Regions from separate parts of the Bradyrhizobium sp. UFLA01-814 genome, predicted to be linked through region 1. Evidence: riboswitches for the same ligand, from Rfam matches in the RefSeq annotation. Region 1 holds a riboswitch; the other holds the start of a gene.
What was found. Region 1 has a riboswitch for glycine ahead of PMN64_RS10225 (D-amino acid dehydrogenase). Riboswitches for the same ligand answer to the same signal wherever they lie in the genome.

Region 1 (7,715 bases):
GGAAACTTTCCAGTCCGCCATCTGCGGCTGGATCTTGAAATTGGAATCCGTCGCCAGCAGCGTGTCATAGATCATGTAGCCATGATCGCGGGTGATGTAGGCCGTGGTCATGATCGGATCGATGACGCGCAGATCCGAGTGCATCACCGCGGTGATGGTCTTGCCCGCAGCCATCGCCTGCGGTGCGAATGACAATTCCTGCGGCGCGAACGACAGCGCGAGCGCCGTCAACGCGGCCGCTAGCGTGCGGTGTTTCCAACGCGAGATAGGGAACATGCAATCTCTCCTGACGTGTAACTGGTCAAAGCCGGCTTATTCGTTATGCATGCGGTTCGTTATTTAGGCGAACTAACATGCTGTATGGCTTGTGAAATCGAGACTTGCACCAAGCGCCAAGCGCGTCAATCGGTTTCAGGCCGCATCGGACGTACACAAACGAATGAGGCCGCACGCCAGATTTTGGCTTTACAAAATCGTCGGCTGAGATTTTCGTAACGCCGCGCGATGCCGGCGCCGTCAGAACAACAAGAGAGAAAAACGATGAACCCAGCCAATCTCCCCTTTGATTCCGAAACGATGCTGCAGGGCCTGCGCAGCTGGGTGGAATGCGAAAGCCCGACCTGGGACGCGGCCGCGGTCGAGCGCATGCTCGATCTCGCCGCCCGCGAGATGGCGATCATGGGTGCGACGATCGAGCGCATCGCCGGACGCCAGGGCTTCGCGGGCTGCGTCCGCGCCCGTTTCCCCCATCCGAAACAAGGTCAGCCCGGCATCCTGATTGCCGGCCATCTGGACACCGTGCACCCCGTCGGCACCATCGAGAAGCTGAAGTGGCGGCGCGAAGGCAACAAGTGTTTCGGGCCGGGCATCTTCGACATGAAGGGCGGCAACTACCTGTCGATCGAGGCGATCAGGCAGTTGGCGCGCGCCTCCTTCACGACACCGCTGCCGATCACCGTGCTGTTCACCCCCGATGAAGAGGTCGGCACGCCGTCGACGCGCGACATCATCGAGGCGGAAGCCGCGCGCAACAAATACGTGCTGGTGCCGGAGCCCGGCCGGCCGAACAACGGCGTCGTCACCGGCCGCTATGCGATCGCGCGCTTCAATCTGGAAGCAACCGGCAAGCCCAGCCATGCCGGCGCGACGCTGTCTTCCGGGCGTTCCGCGATCCGCGAGATGGCGCGGCAGATCATCGCCATCGACGGCATGACCACCGAGGACTGCACCTTCTCGGTCGGTATCGTGCATGGCGGCCAGTGGGTCAATTGCGTCGCAACGACCTGCACCGGCGAAGCGCTCAGCATGGCCAAGCGCCAGGCCGATCTCGACCGTGGCGTCGAGCGCATGCTGGCACTGTCGGGCACCGCCAACGACGTGACCTTCAAGGTGACGCGCGGCGTCACCCGCCCGGTGTGGGAGCCCGATGCGGGCACCATGGCGCTGTATGAAAAGGCAAAAGGCCTTGCGGCGGCGATGGGTCTCGATCTGCCGCACGGCAGCGCCGGCGGCGGATCGGACGGCAACTTCACCGGCGCGATGGGCATCCCCACGCTCGACGGCCTCGGCGTTCGCGGCGCCGATGCGCATACGCTCAACGAATATATCGAGGTCGACAGCCTCGCCGAGCGCGGCCGCCTGATGGCGGCATTGTTGGCGACGCTGGACTGACATCGATTGCACTGCACAACACGTTGGCACTGCCGGACCGAAATTTAGCCTTGTCCATTTTTAAGGCTTCGCCTACGGTCCGGCCGTCCAACGCGACGATGCGGGAGAGATCGAAGCGACAACATTCGTGTTGTTGCCTTCGGCGCCGACGGAGCAACCGCCCCGGAAACTCTCAGGCAAAAGGACTGTATCGTCAGGACGATCTGGAGAGAGACGAACATGGCCGCACATCAAGGGCCATGACGTCCACCGAAGGGGATAGTTCGCTTCTGGCCTCGGCCCGATGCGGATCAAGCTCTCAGGTACCGTGACAGATGGGGCGCCGAATGCCGGTTTCACCGGTGGTTCGGCGACTCTAACCCACGGGAGCCTGAAGACCATCATGCCACATATTGCGATCATCGGCGCCGGCATCACCGGCGTAACGACGGCCTATGCCCTGCTTGAACGCGGCTACAAGGTGACTGTCCTCGACAGGCATCGCTACGCCGCGATGGAAACCTCGTTCGCCAATGGCGGACAGCTTTCCGCCAGCAACGCCGAAGTCTGGAACAGTGCTGCGACCATCCTCAAGGGTCTGCGCTGGATGCTCAGAAGCGACGCGCCGCTGCTGATGAACCCGAAGCCGAGCTGGCACAAATATTCCTGGATCGGCGAGTTCGTCGGCGGCATCACGCGCTATCGCAGCAACACGATCGAGACCACGCGGCTCGCAATCGAAGCGCGCAAGCACCTGTTCTCGATCGCACAGCGCGAGAATATCGCCTTCGATCTCGAACGCCGCGGCATCCTGCACGTCTATCACGACAAGGCCGGGTTCGAGGCGGGCCTGCGGGTCAACACGCTGCTGCAGCAAGGCGGGCTCGACCGCCGGCCGGTGACCCCGGACGAAATCCGCGTCATCGAACCCGCGCTGCAGACAACCTGCTATGGCGGCTTCTTCACGCCGTCGGACGCGACCGGCGATATCCACAAATTCACGCGCGGGCTTGCCGACGCCTGCATCCGCCGTGGCGCGAGCTTTGTCCATGAAGCCGACGTCGACACGATCGCACGCGGCGATGACGGCTTCCGCATCGACTGGAACGAAGTTGCTTCAGATGATGCTGCGGTCGCGACGCGGCAGCAATTGCAAGCGGACGGGATCGTGATTTGCGCCGGCGTGGCGAGCCGCCACTTCGCCAGCCTGCTCAACGACCGCGTCAATGTCTATCCGGTGAAGGGCTATTCGATCACGGTGCAGCTCGATGCGCCGCAAAGCCGGAATGCGGCCCCAACCGTCAGCCTGCTCGATGAAGCTGCGAAGATCGTCACCAGCCGGCTCGGCGCCGACCGCTTCCGCGTCGCCGGTACCGCAGAGTTCAACGGCTTCAACCGCGACATTCGCGCCGATCGCATTCAACCGCTGGTGGACTGGGTGCGGCATCATTTCCCAAACATCGACACGTCGAAAGTCGTGCCATGGGCGGGTTTGCGCCCGATGATGCCGAACATGATGCCGGTGGTTCGCGCCGGACGGATTCCGGGCGTGTTCTACAATACGGGCCACGGTCATCTCGGGTGGACGCTGTCGGCGGCGACGGCGCAGATGGTGGCCCAGGCGATCGACGATTGGCACGACCTCGACGCGCCGCCGATGGCGCCGTCGTTCGGTGCCGGGCTCGATGTGCCCGCCGACGCGCGCAAAGCTGAAATCAATCCACCTTCCAGTGGACTGCTTCGAACTGCACCGGAGGAATAATCGCGGCCAACAGGACTGATTAGCTGCACCGCAAAAACCGCAGCACCGATGGCATGGGACTTGCTCAAGTTCTACCGTGAGTCTGCTACCATCTGTGCTACGGTCTGGTGTGCAACGGTCCCGCTGGGGACTTCATCGACCACAACCCAACGGATCAAATTTGCTCGGATATCTGCTTCGCCGCATCCTCGCCGCCATTCCCGTGATGGGCGTGGTGGCTCTGTTCGTGTTCCTGTTGCTGCGGCTGACGCCGGGCGACCCGGCCGCCATCCTCGCCGGCGATAATGCGACGCCCGAACAGCTCGAACGCATTCGGACCTCGCTTGGTCTGAACGAGCCGATCTACATCCAGTTCTACACCTGGATCGCCAAGTTGCTGCACGGCGACCTCGGCGTCTCCCTGATCTCGAACAAGCCGATCCTCGAAATGATCGGCCCGCGCCTCGAGCCGTCGATCTCGGTCGCGCTGGCCACCATCATCCTCTCGATCCTGGTCGCGGTGCCGCTCGGCGTGATCGCGGCGTGGAAACACGGCACCTGGATCGACCGCTTCGTGATGGGACTGTCGGTGCTCGGCTTCTCGGTCCCGGTGTTCGTGATCGGCTATGTGCTGATCCAGATCTTTGCGATCGATCTGCGCTGGGTGCCGGTGCAGGGCTTCAAGAGCATCTCGGCCGGCTTCGGTCCGTTCTTCCAGCGCATCATCCTGCCGACCTGCACCCTCTCCTTCATCTACGTCGCCCTGATTGCGCGCATGACACGCGCCTCGATGCTCGATGTGCTCGGCGAGGATTACGTGCGCACGGCGCGCGCCAAGGGCATCGGCGAGACCGGCGTGCTGCTGCGCCATGCGCTGCGCAACGCGGCCGTGCCGGTCATCACGGTGATCGGTTCCGGCTTCGCGCTGCTGATCTCCGGGGTCGTCGTCACCGAAAGCGTGTTCAACCTGCCCGGCATCGGCCGCCTCACCGTCGATGCGGTGCTGGCGCGCGACTATCCGGTGATCCAGGCGATGATCCTGTTGACGTCGGGTATCTACGTCGCGGTCAATCTGTTGATCGACCTCGCCTACACCCTGCTCGATCCTCGTATCCGGTACTGAGCAATGGCGATCGAAACCCTTCCCGAATCCTCTATTCCCGTTACCCGGCCGTTCCGCGTCAAGTTCGGCTTCCTGACGTCGACGCCGATCATCGCGATTGCGACGATCTGCCTCGCCCTCATCATCCTGATGGCGATCTTCGCGCCGCTGCTTGCGCCGCACGATCCCCTGCTGTTGACGCCGTCGCAGCGGCTGAAGCCGTCGAGCGCGCAATATCTGCTCGGCACCGACGCCTATGGCCGCGACCTGTTGTCGCGCATCATCTACGGCGCACGGATCTCGCTGGTGATCGGGCTCGGCGCCGCCGTCTGCTCGATCGCCATCGGGCTTCTGATCGGCCTCGTCGCCGGCTTCTTCCGCTGGGTCGATGCGGTGCTGATGCGCGTGATGGACGGCTTGATGGCGATCCCCGCCATCCTGCTCGCGATCGCCGTGGTGTCGCTGTCGGGTGCCAGCATCTGGACCGTGATGGTCGCGATCACCATCCCCGAGATCCCGCGCGTGGCGCGGCTGGTGCGCTCGGTGGTGCTGACTGCGCGCGAGGAGCCTTATGTCGAGGCCGCGATCTCGCTCGGCACCAGCCTGCCGAAGATCATGTGGCGGCATTTGATGCCGAACACGATCGCGCCGCTGATCGTGCAAGGCACCTATGTCTGCGCCTCCGCGATCCTGACCGAGGCGATCCTGTCGTTCCTCGGCGCCGGCATCTCGCCGGAAACGCCGACCTGGGGCAACATCATGGCCGAGGGCCGCGCCTATTTCCAGGTCAAGCCGTCGCTGATCTTCTGGCCGGGGCTGCTGCTCTCGATCGCCATTCTCAGCGTCAACCTGATCGGCGACGCCGCGCGCGACGCGCTCGATCCCCGCATGAAGCAGCGTGAGGGCAAGTGACGGCTTCAATGCCAATTGAAGCCGTCATCCCGGGGCGGTGCGAAGCACCGAATCCGGAATCTCGAGATTCCGGGTTCGATGCTTCGCATCGCCCCGGAATGACAGTGGACAAATTCCGTCGCCGCGCTCACCGCAGCCGCGCCAAGAGAACCTGACATGACCAACGTCGTCCTCGACATCAACAATCTCGTCGTCGGCCTCGGCCGCAAGGCGGATGCGCATCGCATCATCGACGACCTGTCGCTACAGGTCCGTGAAAGCGAGACGCTGTGCCTGGTCGGCGAAAGCGGCTCGGGCAAGTCGGTGACATCGCTCACCGTGATGGGCCTGCTGCAGAAGGGCACGCTGGTGCCGTCTGGCGGCAGCGTCAAACTGGTCGGCGAGGAACTGCTCACCGCCAGCGACCGGCGGCTGCGGCAACTCCGCGCCACGCGGATGGCGATGATCTTCCAGGAGCCGATGACCGCGCTCAATCCCGTCGTGCCGGTCGGCCGCCAGATCGACGAGGTGCTGCGCGCCCACACCGATCTCGACGCCCGCGCGCGGCGTCAGAAGATTTTGGCGATGATGGAGCATGTGCGGCTGCCGGACGTCGAGCGCATCTTCTCCTCCTACCCGCATCGGCTCTCGGGCGGTCAGCGCCAGCGCATCATGATCGCGATGGCATTGGTTCTGGAGCCGAAGCTCCTGATCGCCGATGAGCCGACCACCGCGCTCGACGTCACCACGCAGAAGCAGATCCTCACCTTGATCCGCGATCTGCAACGCGATCACGGCACCGCTGTTCTGTTCATCACCCACGACATGGGCGTGGTGGCCGAGATCGCCGACCGCGTCGCGGTGATGCGACACGGCCGCCTTGTCGAAACCGGCCCGCTGCAGGACGTGCTGCGCAATCCGAAGATGGAGTACACCCGCAATCTCTTGTCCTCGGTGCCGAGCCTGGTGCCGCGCGCGCCGCGCCCGGAGACGACCGAGCCAGTGGTGCTGGAAGCCAACGAGCTCAGCAAGATCTACCGGGAGCGGTCGCTGTACGGCAAAGCCCGCGAGGTCGCCGCCGCCAGCAACGTCACCCTCACCCTGCGCAAGGGCCGCACGCTCGGCATCGTCGGCGAAAGCGGTTCCGGCAAGTCGACCGTCGCGCGCTGCATCGTCCGCCTGATCGATCCGACCTCGGGCGGGGTGCGCCTCGCCGGCCGCGAGATCTCCGACCTGTCGCGCCGGCTGCTGCAGCCGCATCGCCAGAAGATCCAGATCATCTTCCAGGATCCCTACCGCTCGCTCAATCCGCGCGTCACCGTCGGCGAGAGCATCGCGGAAGGCCCGGTCAATTACGGCATGCCGCGCAAGGACGCGCTGGCGCGGGCGCGCGAGCTGCTCGAGCTCGTCCACCTGCCGCCCGACGCGATCTCGCGCTATCCGCACCAGTTCTCCGGAGGCCAGCGCCAGCGCATCGCGATCGCGCGCGCGCTGGCGCTCGATCCCGACGTGCTCGTCGCGGATGAGGCGGTGTCCGCGCTCGACGTCTCGGTGCAGGCGCAGGTGCTGGATCTACTCGACGAAATCCAGCGGCGACTGGGCATCGCGCTGCTGTTCATCACGCATGATTTGCGCGTCGCCGCACAAATCTGCGACGACGTCGCCGTGATGCAACATGGCCGCGTCGTGGAACAGGGACCGGCCGCCGAGGTGCTGACCAATCCGCAGCAGGCCTATACCCGCGCGCTGCTCGATGCGGCGCCCGGACGCGGCTGGGATTTTGCGAATTTCCGCCCGGTTTCGGAAGGCCTCGTGGCAACGGCCTAAGTCTTTAGCCTTAGCCTCACGACGTACCTTTGGGCCCTCAATACGCCCATAGGGCATGCAAATCCGGAAGTGCTCCACGGCTTGCGCTTGGCGCGACGACACGCTTAACGTCGCGCGCTAGAGCGTGGCCCTGAAGGTGGACACCGGTCTTCCCCAGAGATCACGCTCCAACCAACGCGATGAGATCATGACGCGCGTCGTCACGATCGCATCATGATCGAAGAAACGCGTATCGAGACCAACTTGATGACTCGCATTGCCGTCGGCGGCTTCCTGCACGAGACCAATACCTTCGCACCGACGAAGGCAACCTATGACGATTTCGTGCATGGCGGCGGCTGGCCGTCGATGAGGCATGGCGCCGACGTGCTCAAGGTCATGCGCAAGATCAATGTCGGCCTTGCCGGGTTTGTCGAGGCGGCGGAAGCCAATGGCTGGGAGCTGGTGCCGACGATCTTCGCCGCGGCGAGCCCATCAGCGCATGTCAGCAAGGATGCGTATGAG
Region 2 (7,715 bases), on a different contig from region 1:
CGGTCTCGCTCAGCGCCCGGCCGAGATCGAGCGGCGCCTTTTGGCGGATCGAGGCCGGCAGCGTTTCATTCATCAGCGCCTGCAGGCTCGCGGCGCCGACCGTCTCCAGCATCGCGTTGATGTCGCGCGGCGACGGTCCGATGTGGCGGCGGACGAAATCGGTGGCGGCTTCGTTGATCGGCTTGAAGGGCGCGTTCATGACGTGGTCCTCGTTGTCAGCCGTCATACTCCGCGAAAGCGGGGTATCCAGTACGCCGGGACATCAGTGATTGAGCTGAAGGGCCGCGGCGTACTGGGTCGCCCGATCAAGTCGGGCGATGACAGTGAGTGTGTGGTGGCAATCTGCTTCATTCTCTCAGGCGGTGTGCGCGGCGTAGGCGGCCTCGTCCATCAGGCCGCCGAGCTCGCCCTTGTCGGCAATCTTCATCTTGAAGAACCAGGCCTTGCCGCCGGCGTCCGAATTGACCAGCGCGGGCTCGGCGGCGAGCGCGTCGTTGACCTCGACCACCTCGCCGGTGATCGGTGCGTAAACGTCGGAGGCGGCCTTGACGGATTCGACGACCGCGGCGGCCTCGGCCTTCTTCAGGCTGCGGCCGACCTTGGGCAGTTCGACGAACACGACGTCGCCGAGCTGCGACTGCGCGTAATCGGTGATCCCGATCGTGGCGACGTCGCCCTCGATGCGGAGCCATTCGTGGTCGGACGTGTACAGCGTCGTCATGGGATCGATCCTTTGGCGTTTAGCGTTTGTAGGTATTGGGGACGAAGGGCGTGGCGGCGACTTTCAGCGGCAGCCGCTGGCCACGCACTTCGGCGAAAACGGTGGTGCCGACGGCGGAAAGGGCGGTCGGCAGATAGCCCATCGCGACCGGCGCATTGAGGCTCGGGCCGAAGCCGCCCGAGGTCACCTTGCCGAGCTGCTCGGTCGAGGCGGCATCGGCGAACAATGCGGCGCCTTCGCGCACCGGGGTGCGGCCGTCGGGCTTCAGGCCGACCCGCCGGCGCGCGGCGCCATCTGCGAACTGCGCCAGAATCTTGTCGGCGCCGGGGAAGCCGCCGGCGCGGGCGCCGCCGCTGCGGCGAACCTTCTGCACCGACCATTCCAGCGCGCCTTCGACCGGCGTCGTCGTGGTGTCGATGTCATGGCCATAGAGGCACAGCCCGGCTTCGAGCCGCAGGCTGTCGCGCGCGCCGAGCCCGATCGGCAACACGTCGGGATTGTCGAGCAGCGCGGTGACCACGGCTTCCACCTTGTCTGCGGGCACGGAAATCTCAAAGCCGTCCTCGCCGGTATAGCCGGAGCGCGAGACGAAGCAGTCGACGTCGCCGACGCGGCGCGGACCGGCGTCCATGAATTTCATCGAACTGACATCTGCACAAAGTTTCGCCAGTGCCGATTCGGCTTTCGGTCCCTGCAGCGCGATCAGCGCGCGGTCGGCCAGCGATACGATCTCGCAAGCGTCGGCGAGGCTAGCGCGCAGATGCGCCTCGTCCTCGGCCTTGCATGCGGCGTTGACCACCAGGAACAGGTGATCGCCGAAATTCGCCACCATCAGGTCGTCGAGCAGGCCGCCGTCATTGTTGGTGAATTGCGCGTAGCGCTGCCGTCCCGGCGCGATGCCGACGATGTCTTGCGGCACCAGTTTTTCAAGCGCGAGCGCAGCGTCGGTGACCTTGCCGGATTTGGCCTTCAGCGCGAGCTGGCCCATGTGCGACACGTCGAACAGGCCGGCTTCCTTGCGGGTGTGCAGATGCTCCTTCAGCACGCCGGCCGCATATTGCACCGGCATGTCGTAGCCGGCGAACGGCACCATCTTGGCGCCGCGCGCCAGGTGCAGCGCGTGCAGCGGGGTCTGTTTCAGCGGGGAAGTTTCGCGTGCAAGCATCACAGGGCCCTCGCGGTTCCCGTCGGGGACCTATTTCCCCTTGAGAAACCTGCAGAAAGCCCCATCTGTCGCTGTGCCTGAGAGTATTATCCCGTCGGCGGACGCATCGGGGCGAACCCCAGCGTCTCTTTCCAGATGTCAGACGTCACGCGGTCCTTTTGCCTGAGAGTTTCCGGGGCGGTTGCTCCTTCGGCGCCGGCGGTAAGGCCGGTCTCTCCCGACGTGACTAGGTATAGGTAGGTAGAAAACACGGCGCCACCAAGACTGTCAACGCAGCTGCAGCAACTATCCAATGGGCTTTGTGCTGCCGCGGCAAGCCCATGATCCGCCTGCACAGTTTCTGGACACCGCAGCTGGCAATGTCTAAAAGCGTTCGGCCGGAAAATGACGCCTTTTTGCGGCTGGCCGGCCCCTTTTTCCGATTGGATGAACATGAGCAGCGTCAACGACATCAGGTCGACCTTTCTGAACTTCTTCAAGGAGAACGGCCACGAGATCGTGGCCTCGTCGCCGCTGGTTCCGCGCAACGACCCGACCTTGATGTTCACCAATGCCGGCATGGTGCAGTTCAAGAACGTCTTCACCGGCGTCGAGAAGCGCTCCTATCAGCGCGCGACGACGTCGCAGAAGTGCGTGCGCGCCGGCGGCAAGCATAACGACCTCGACAATGTCGGCTACACCGCGCGCCATCTCACCTTCTTCGAGATGCTCGGCAACTTCTCGTTCGGCGATTACTTCAAGGAGCGGGCGATCGAGCTCGCTTGGAATCTGATCACCAAGGATTTCGGGCTGAAGAAGGACAAGCTGCTGGTCACCGTCTACCACACCGACGACGAGGCGGCCGGCTACTGGAAGAAGATCGCGGGCTTGTCGGACGACCGCATCATCCGCATCCCGACCTCGGACAATTTCTGGGCGATGGGCGATACCGGTCCGTGCGGTCCGTGCTCCGAAATCTTCATCGACCGCGGCGAGCACATCTGGGGCGGACCTCCGGGCAGCCCGGAGGAGGATGGCGATCGCTTCCTCGAATTCTGGAACCTGGTGTTCATGCAGTACGAGCAGGTGACGAAGGAGGAGCGCGTGGCGCTGCCGCGTCCCTCGATCGACACCGGCATGGGGCTGGAGCGCATGGCCTGCATCCTGCAGGGCGTCGAGAGCGTGTTCGAGACCGATCTGTTCCGCAATCTGATCGATGCCGCCGCGTCCACCCTCGGGCACGGTCCGAACGAGCAGAACGTTGGGTCGTACCGCGTGATTGCGGACCATCTGCGCTCGTCGGCGTTCCTGATCACCGACGGCGTGCTGCCGTCGAACGAGGGCCGCGGCTACGTGCTGCGCCGGATCATGCGCCGCGCGATGCGCCATGCGCAGCTCTTGGGCGCGAGCGAGCCGCTGATGCATCGCCTGGTCTGGGCGCTGGTCCGCGAAATGGGCCAGGCCTACCCGGATCTGGTCCGCGCCGAGAAGCTGATCGAGGAGACGCTGCGGCTGGAGGAGACGCGCTTCCGCAAGACCCTGGCGCGCGGCCTGTCGATCCTCGACGAGAAGAGCGCCGGCCTCAAGAAGGGCGACATGTTCGACGGCGACACCGCGTTCACGCTGTACGATACCTACGGCTTCCCGCTCGATCTGACGCAGGACGCGCTGAAGTCGCGCGGCATCAGTGTCGACCAGGCGTCGTTCACCGACGCGATGGAGCGGCAGCGCGTGAAGGCGCGTGCCTCCTGGGCAGGCTCGGGTGAGGCGGCGAGCGAGGCGACGTGGTTCCCGCTGCGCGAGAAGCTCGGCGCGACCGAATTCCTCGGTTACGAGACCGAGAGCGCGGAAGGCGCGGTGACTGCGCTGATCAAGGACGGCGCCGAGGTCGAGAGCCTGAAAGCCGGCGAGAGCGGTGCGATCGTGCTGAACCAGACCCCGTTCTACGGCGAGTCCGGCGGCCAGGTCGGCGACACCGGCGTGCTCACCGGCGAGGGCGTCAAGTTCCGCGTCACCGACACGCAGAAGAAGGCCGGCGATCTGTTCGTGCATCTCGGCACGGTGGAGCAGGGCACGCTCGGCGTCGGCACCGCGCTGCAGCTCGAGGTCGATCACGCCCGGCGTTCGTCGATCCGCGCCAACCATTCGGCGACGCACCTGTTGCACGAGGCGCTGCGCCAGGTACTCGGCGATCACATCGCCCAGCGCGGCTCGCTGGTCACGCCGGACCGGCTGCGCTTCGACTTCGTGCATCCGAAGCAGATCACGCCGGAAGAGCTCGCCCGGATCGAGGACATCGCCAACGATGTCGTGCTGGAGAATGACGAGGTCACCACCCGGGTCATGGGCGTCGACGATGCCCGCGAGGCCGGCGCCCGCGCGCTGTTTGGCGAGAAGTACGGCGACGAGGTTCGTGTCGTGTCGATGGGCAAGGGTACCCGCGATCACGGCCAGAACGCGCTCGGCTGGTCGGTCGAGCTTTGCGGCGGCACCCATGTCCGCCGCACCGGCGACATCGGCATGATCTCGGTGACCAGCGAGGGCGCGGTGGCGTCCGGCGTCCGCCGCATCGAGGCGCTGACCGGGCATCACGCGCGCAAGCACGCCAACGACACCATCGCGCTGGCCAAGACCGCGGCGCTGGAGCTGCGCACCACGATCGACGACGTCCCGGCGCGGATCGCCGCGCTGATGGAGGAGCGCAAGAAGCTCGAGCGCGATCTGTCTGACGCCCGCAAGAAGCTCGCGATGGGTGGCGGCGGTGCGTCGAACGGCGCCGCCTCAGCCGTTCGCGAGGTTGGCGATGTCAAGCTGCTCGCGCGCGCGGTCGAGGGCGTCGAGACCAAGGATCTCAAGAGTCTCGTCGACGACGGCAAGAAGCAGATCGGCTCGGGCGTGGTCGCGATCGTCGGCGTCACCGAGGACGGCAAGGCCGGCATCGTGGTCGGCGTCACCGCCGATCTGACCGCGCGGTTCAACGCGGTCGAGCTCGTGCGCAAGGGCTCCGAGGTGCTCGGCGGCAAGGGCGGTGGCGGCCGGCCCGACATGGCGCAGGCCGGCGGGCCCGACGGCGCCAAGGCCGATGCCGCGCTGTCGGCGATCGAACAGGCCATGACTCAACAGGCATCGGCCGGCGCCTGACGGAGAGGCTGATCGTGGCGACGGCTCCGCTCAAGCCCACGATCAGCGATCCCGGGCTGCGTGACCGTCTCTACGAGCTGCTCGAACGCGATGATCTGCCGCATTCGGGCGGCTTGCGGTTTGCCCGCCTCATCGTCGCCATCATCGCCGTCGACGTGCTGGCGGCGATTCTGGCCTCCGTGCCCGAGATCGACGCGCAGTTCGGCTGGCTGCTGACGACCATCGAGATCGCGGCGGTCATCGCCTTCGCGCTGGAATATAGCGCGCGGCTCTGGAGCGTGGTCGGCCACTCGCTGCGTGACATGACGCCGGCGCGGGCGCGGCTGGAATACGTCTTCTCGGCGCTCGGCGTGATCGATCTGCTCGCCTTCCTGCCGTCGGCCATCGCGCTTGCCATCGGCGACAAGACCGCGCTGGTGCTGTTCGGTATGCTGCCCTTCCTCAAGCTGGTGCGCTACTCGACCGCGATGCGCTCGCTGCTGGCGGCGCTGCATGCCGAGCGGCGCACGCTGTTCGGCTGCGTCGTGATCCTGACCGGCGCGGTGCTGCTGTTCGCTTCGCTGCTCTATGCCATCGAGCACAAAGTGCAGCCGGACAAGTTCGGCACCATGCCGCAGGCGATGTGGTGGGCGATCGTGACGCTCGGCACCGTCGGTTACGGCGACGTCGTCCCGATAACGCCGCTCGGCCGGACCGTCACGGTGGTCGCGATCGTGGTCGGCTTCGCGATGATCGCGCTGCCGGTCGCGATCATCTCGACCGCGTTCGCCGACGAGGTCCGGCGCCGCGACTTCGTCGTGACCTGGGGCATGCTGGCGCGGGTGCCGCTGTTCTCACATCTCAACGCCGCCGATATCTCCGACATCATGCGCTTGCTGCGGTCGCAGACCATCGAGGCCGGCGAGGTGCTGGTGCGGCGCGGCGATGCGGCGTCATCGATGTATTTCATCACCGCGGGCGAGGTCGAGATCGACCTGCCGAGCCAGCTTGTGCGGCTTTCCGACGGCGCGTTCTTCGGCGAGATCGCGCTGCTGCGGCGGACCAGCCGCTCCGGCACGGTGACGGCGACGCGCAAGACCAAGCTCCTGGTGCTCGATGCGCAGGACTTCCATGCCCTGATTGAGCGCATGCCGGCGCTCGCCGCCCATGTCCGGGAGACCGCGGAGGCGCGGCTTGCCGATCCGCTCGCGGCCGGCGGCGACCTGGCCGCCGCGGAGATCGCCCAGGCGCCGCGCGAGACCGACGGCGGCATCCGCGACTAGAACCTCATTCCGATTGAATCGGAACGAGGCTCTCGATTCTTCGTTTGGCGCGTCTTCTTCACGCGGACCGGTATCCACTTCGCTCGAAAACGCTCAGTCCCGTCGCAGGAACACGTAATCCGCCGAATATGCCGCGCCCTTCAGCGCGCCTGATTTGTCGCAGGCCCCGCTGAGCTCGCCGCCCGAGGTGTTGATCCGCTGCACGGTTGCGATGCCGGAGAGCAGGCCGTTGCCGCGGTGGGCAATCACCTCGAGCTTCAGCCAGGCAATGTCGGAAGGCGTTGCGCCGGGTGCGCTGCCGGCGGTGCGGGCGGTCACGGCGCTGCCGTCGACATGCTCCCAGTTCGGACCCGCATAATGCCGGCCGACCGTGCGGCCATCGGCGATCAGGGTCGCGACCGGTTCGCGGAACGACCAGGCGAGCTTGCCGTCGGTGACCGGCTTGCATTCATAGACCTGCACGCCCTCGGCATGGACCGACAGAACCGCCGACTCGCCGGGCGCCGCGACGGCGTCGGGCAGGGGACCGGCAGCGAATGCCGCCGACCCGGTGAGGGAGAACGATGCGAGCACGACGGCTCTGACAAGGGCCATGGTCATGCTCGCACCTGTCTTCCCAGGATGACGGCCTCAGGCCGCGATCGCCTTCACGAGGTTGTCGGACACCTTGTCGAGGAATCCGGTGGTCGAGAGCCAGCGCTGGTCGGCGCCGACCAGGAGCGCGAGGTCCTTGGTCATGTAGCCCTCTTCGACGGTCGCGACGCAGACCTTCTCCAGGGTGGTGGCGAACTTCGCCAGCGCCTCGTTGTTGTCGAGCTTGGCGCGATGGGCGAGGCCACGGGTCCAGGCGAAGATCGACGCGATCGAGTTGGTCGAGGTCTCCTTGCCCTTCTGGTGCTCGCGGTAGTGGCGGGTCACGGTGCCGTGGGCGGCCTCGGCTTCCACGGTCTTGCCGTCGGGGGTGAGCAGCACCGAGGTCATCAGGCCGAGCGAGCCGTAGCCTTGGGCCACGGTGTCGGACTGCACGTCGCCGTCATAGTTCTTGCAGGCCCAGACATAGCCGCCGGACCATTTCAGCGCCGAGGCCACCATGTCGTCGATCAGGCGGTGCTCGTAGGTCAGGCCCTTGGCGTCGAATTCCTTCTTGAACTCGCGGTCGAACACGTCCTGGAAGATGTCCTTGAAGCGGCCGTCATAGACCTTCAGAATCGTGTTCTTGGTCGACAGATAGACCGGGTAGTTGCGCATCAGGCCGTAGTTGAACGAGGCGCGGGCGAAATCGGTGATGGAGTCGTCGAGATTGTACATCTCCATCGCGACGCCGGCGCCGGGCGCCTTGAACACTTCCTTCTCGATCACGGTGCCGTCCTCGCCGACGAACTTCAGCGACAGCGTGCCCTTGCCGGGGAACTTGATGTCGGTGGCGCGGTACTGGTCGCCATAGGCA

Region 2: it holds a riboswitch for glycine, as region 1 does, so the genes downstream of both, gcvT (glycine cleavage system aminomethyltransferase GcvT) here and PMN64_RS10225 (D-amino acid dehydrogenase) in region 1, are expected to answer to the same signal.

What each region holds. Positions count from the first base shown of each region.
Region 1 covers NZ_JAQOSR010000024.1:35,343-43,057, forward strand. The annotation lists gene PMN64_RS10215 (ABC transporter substrate-binding protein) at 1-276, opposite strand, end outside; gene PMN64_RS10220 (M20/M25/M40 family metallo-hydrolase) at 541-1,671, shown strand; glycine riboswitch at 1,763-1,869, shown strand; glycine riboswitch at 1,873-1,987, shown strand; gene PMN64_RS10225 (D-amino acid dehydrogenase) at 2,054-3,412, shown strand; gene PMN64_RS10230 (ABC transporter permease) at 3,573-4,514, shown strand; gene PMN64_RS10235 (ABC transporter permease) at 4,518-5,405, shown strand; gene PMN64_RS10240 (ABC transporter ATP-binding protein) at 5,562-7,211, shown strand; gene PMN64_RS10245 (M81 family metallopeptidase) at 7,458-7,715, shown strand, end outside.
Region 2 covers NZ_JAQOSR010000076.1:20,609-28,323, reverse strand. The annotation lists gene gcvP (aminomethyl-transferring glycine dehydrogenase) at 1-199, opposite strand, end outside; gene gcvH (glycine cleavage system protein GcvH) at 356-721, opposite strand; gene gcvT (glycine cleavage system aminomethyltransferase GcvT) at 741-1,886, opposite strand; glycine riboswitch at 2,028-2,116, opposite strand; gene alaS (alanine--tRNA ligase) at 2,319-5,006, shown strand; gene PMN64_RS22835 (cyclic nucleotide-gated ion channel) at 5,018-6,268, shown strand; gene PMN64_RS22830 (DUF3455 domain-containing protein) at 6,362-6,862, opposite strand; gene PMN64_RS22825 (NADP-dependent isocitrate dehydrogenase) at 6,899-7,715, opposite strand, start outside.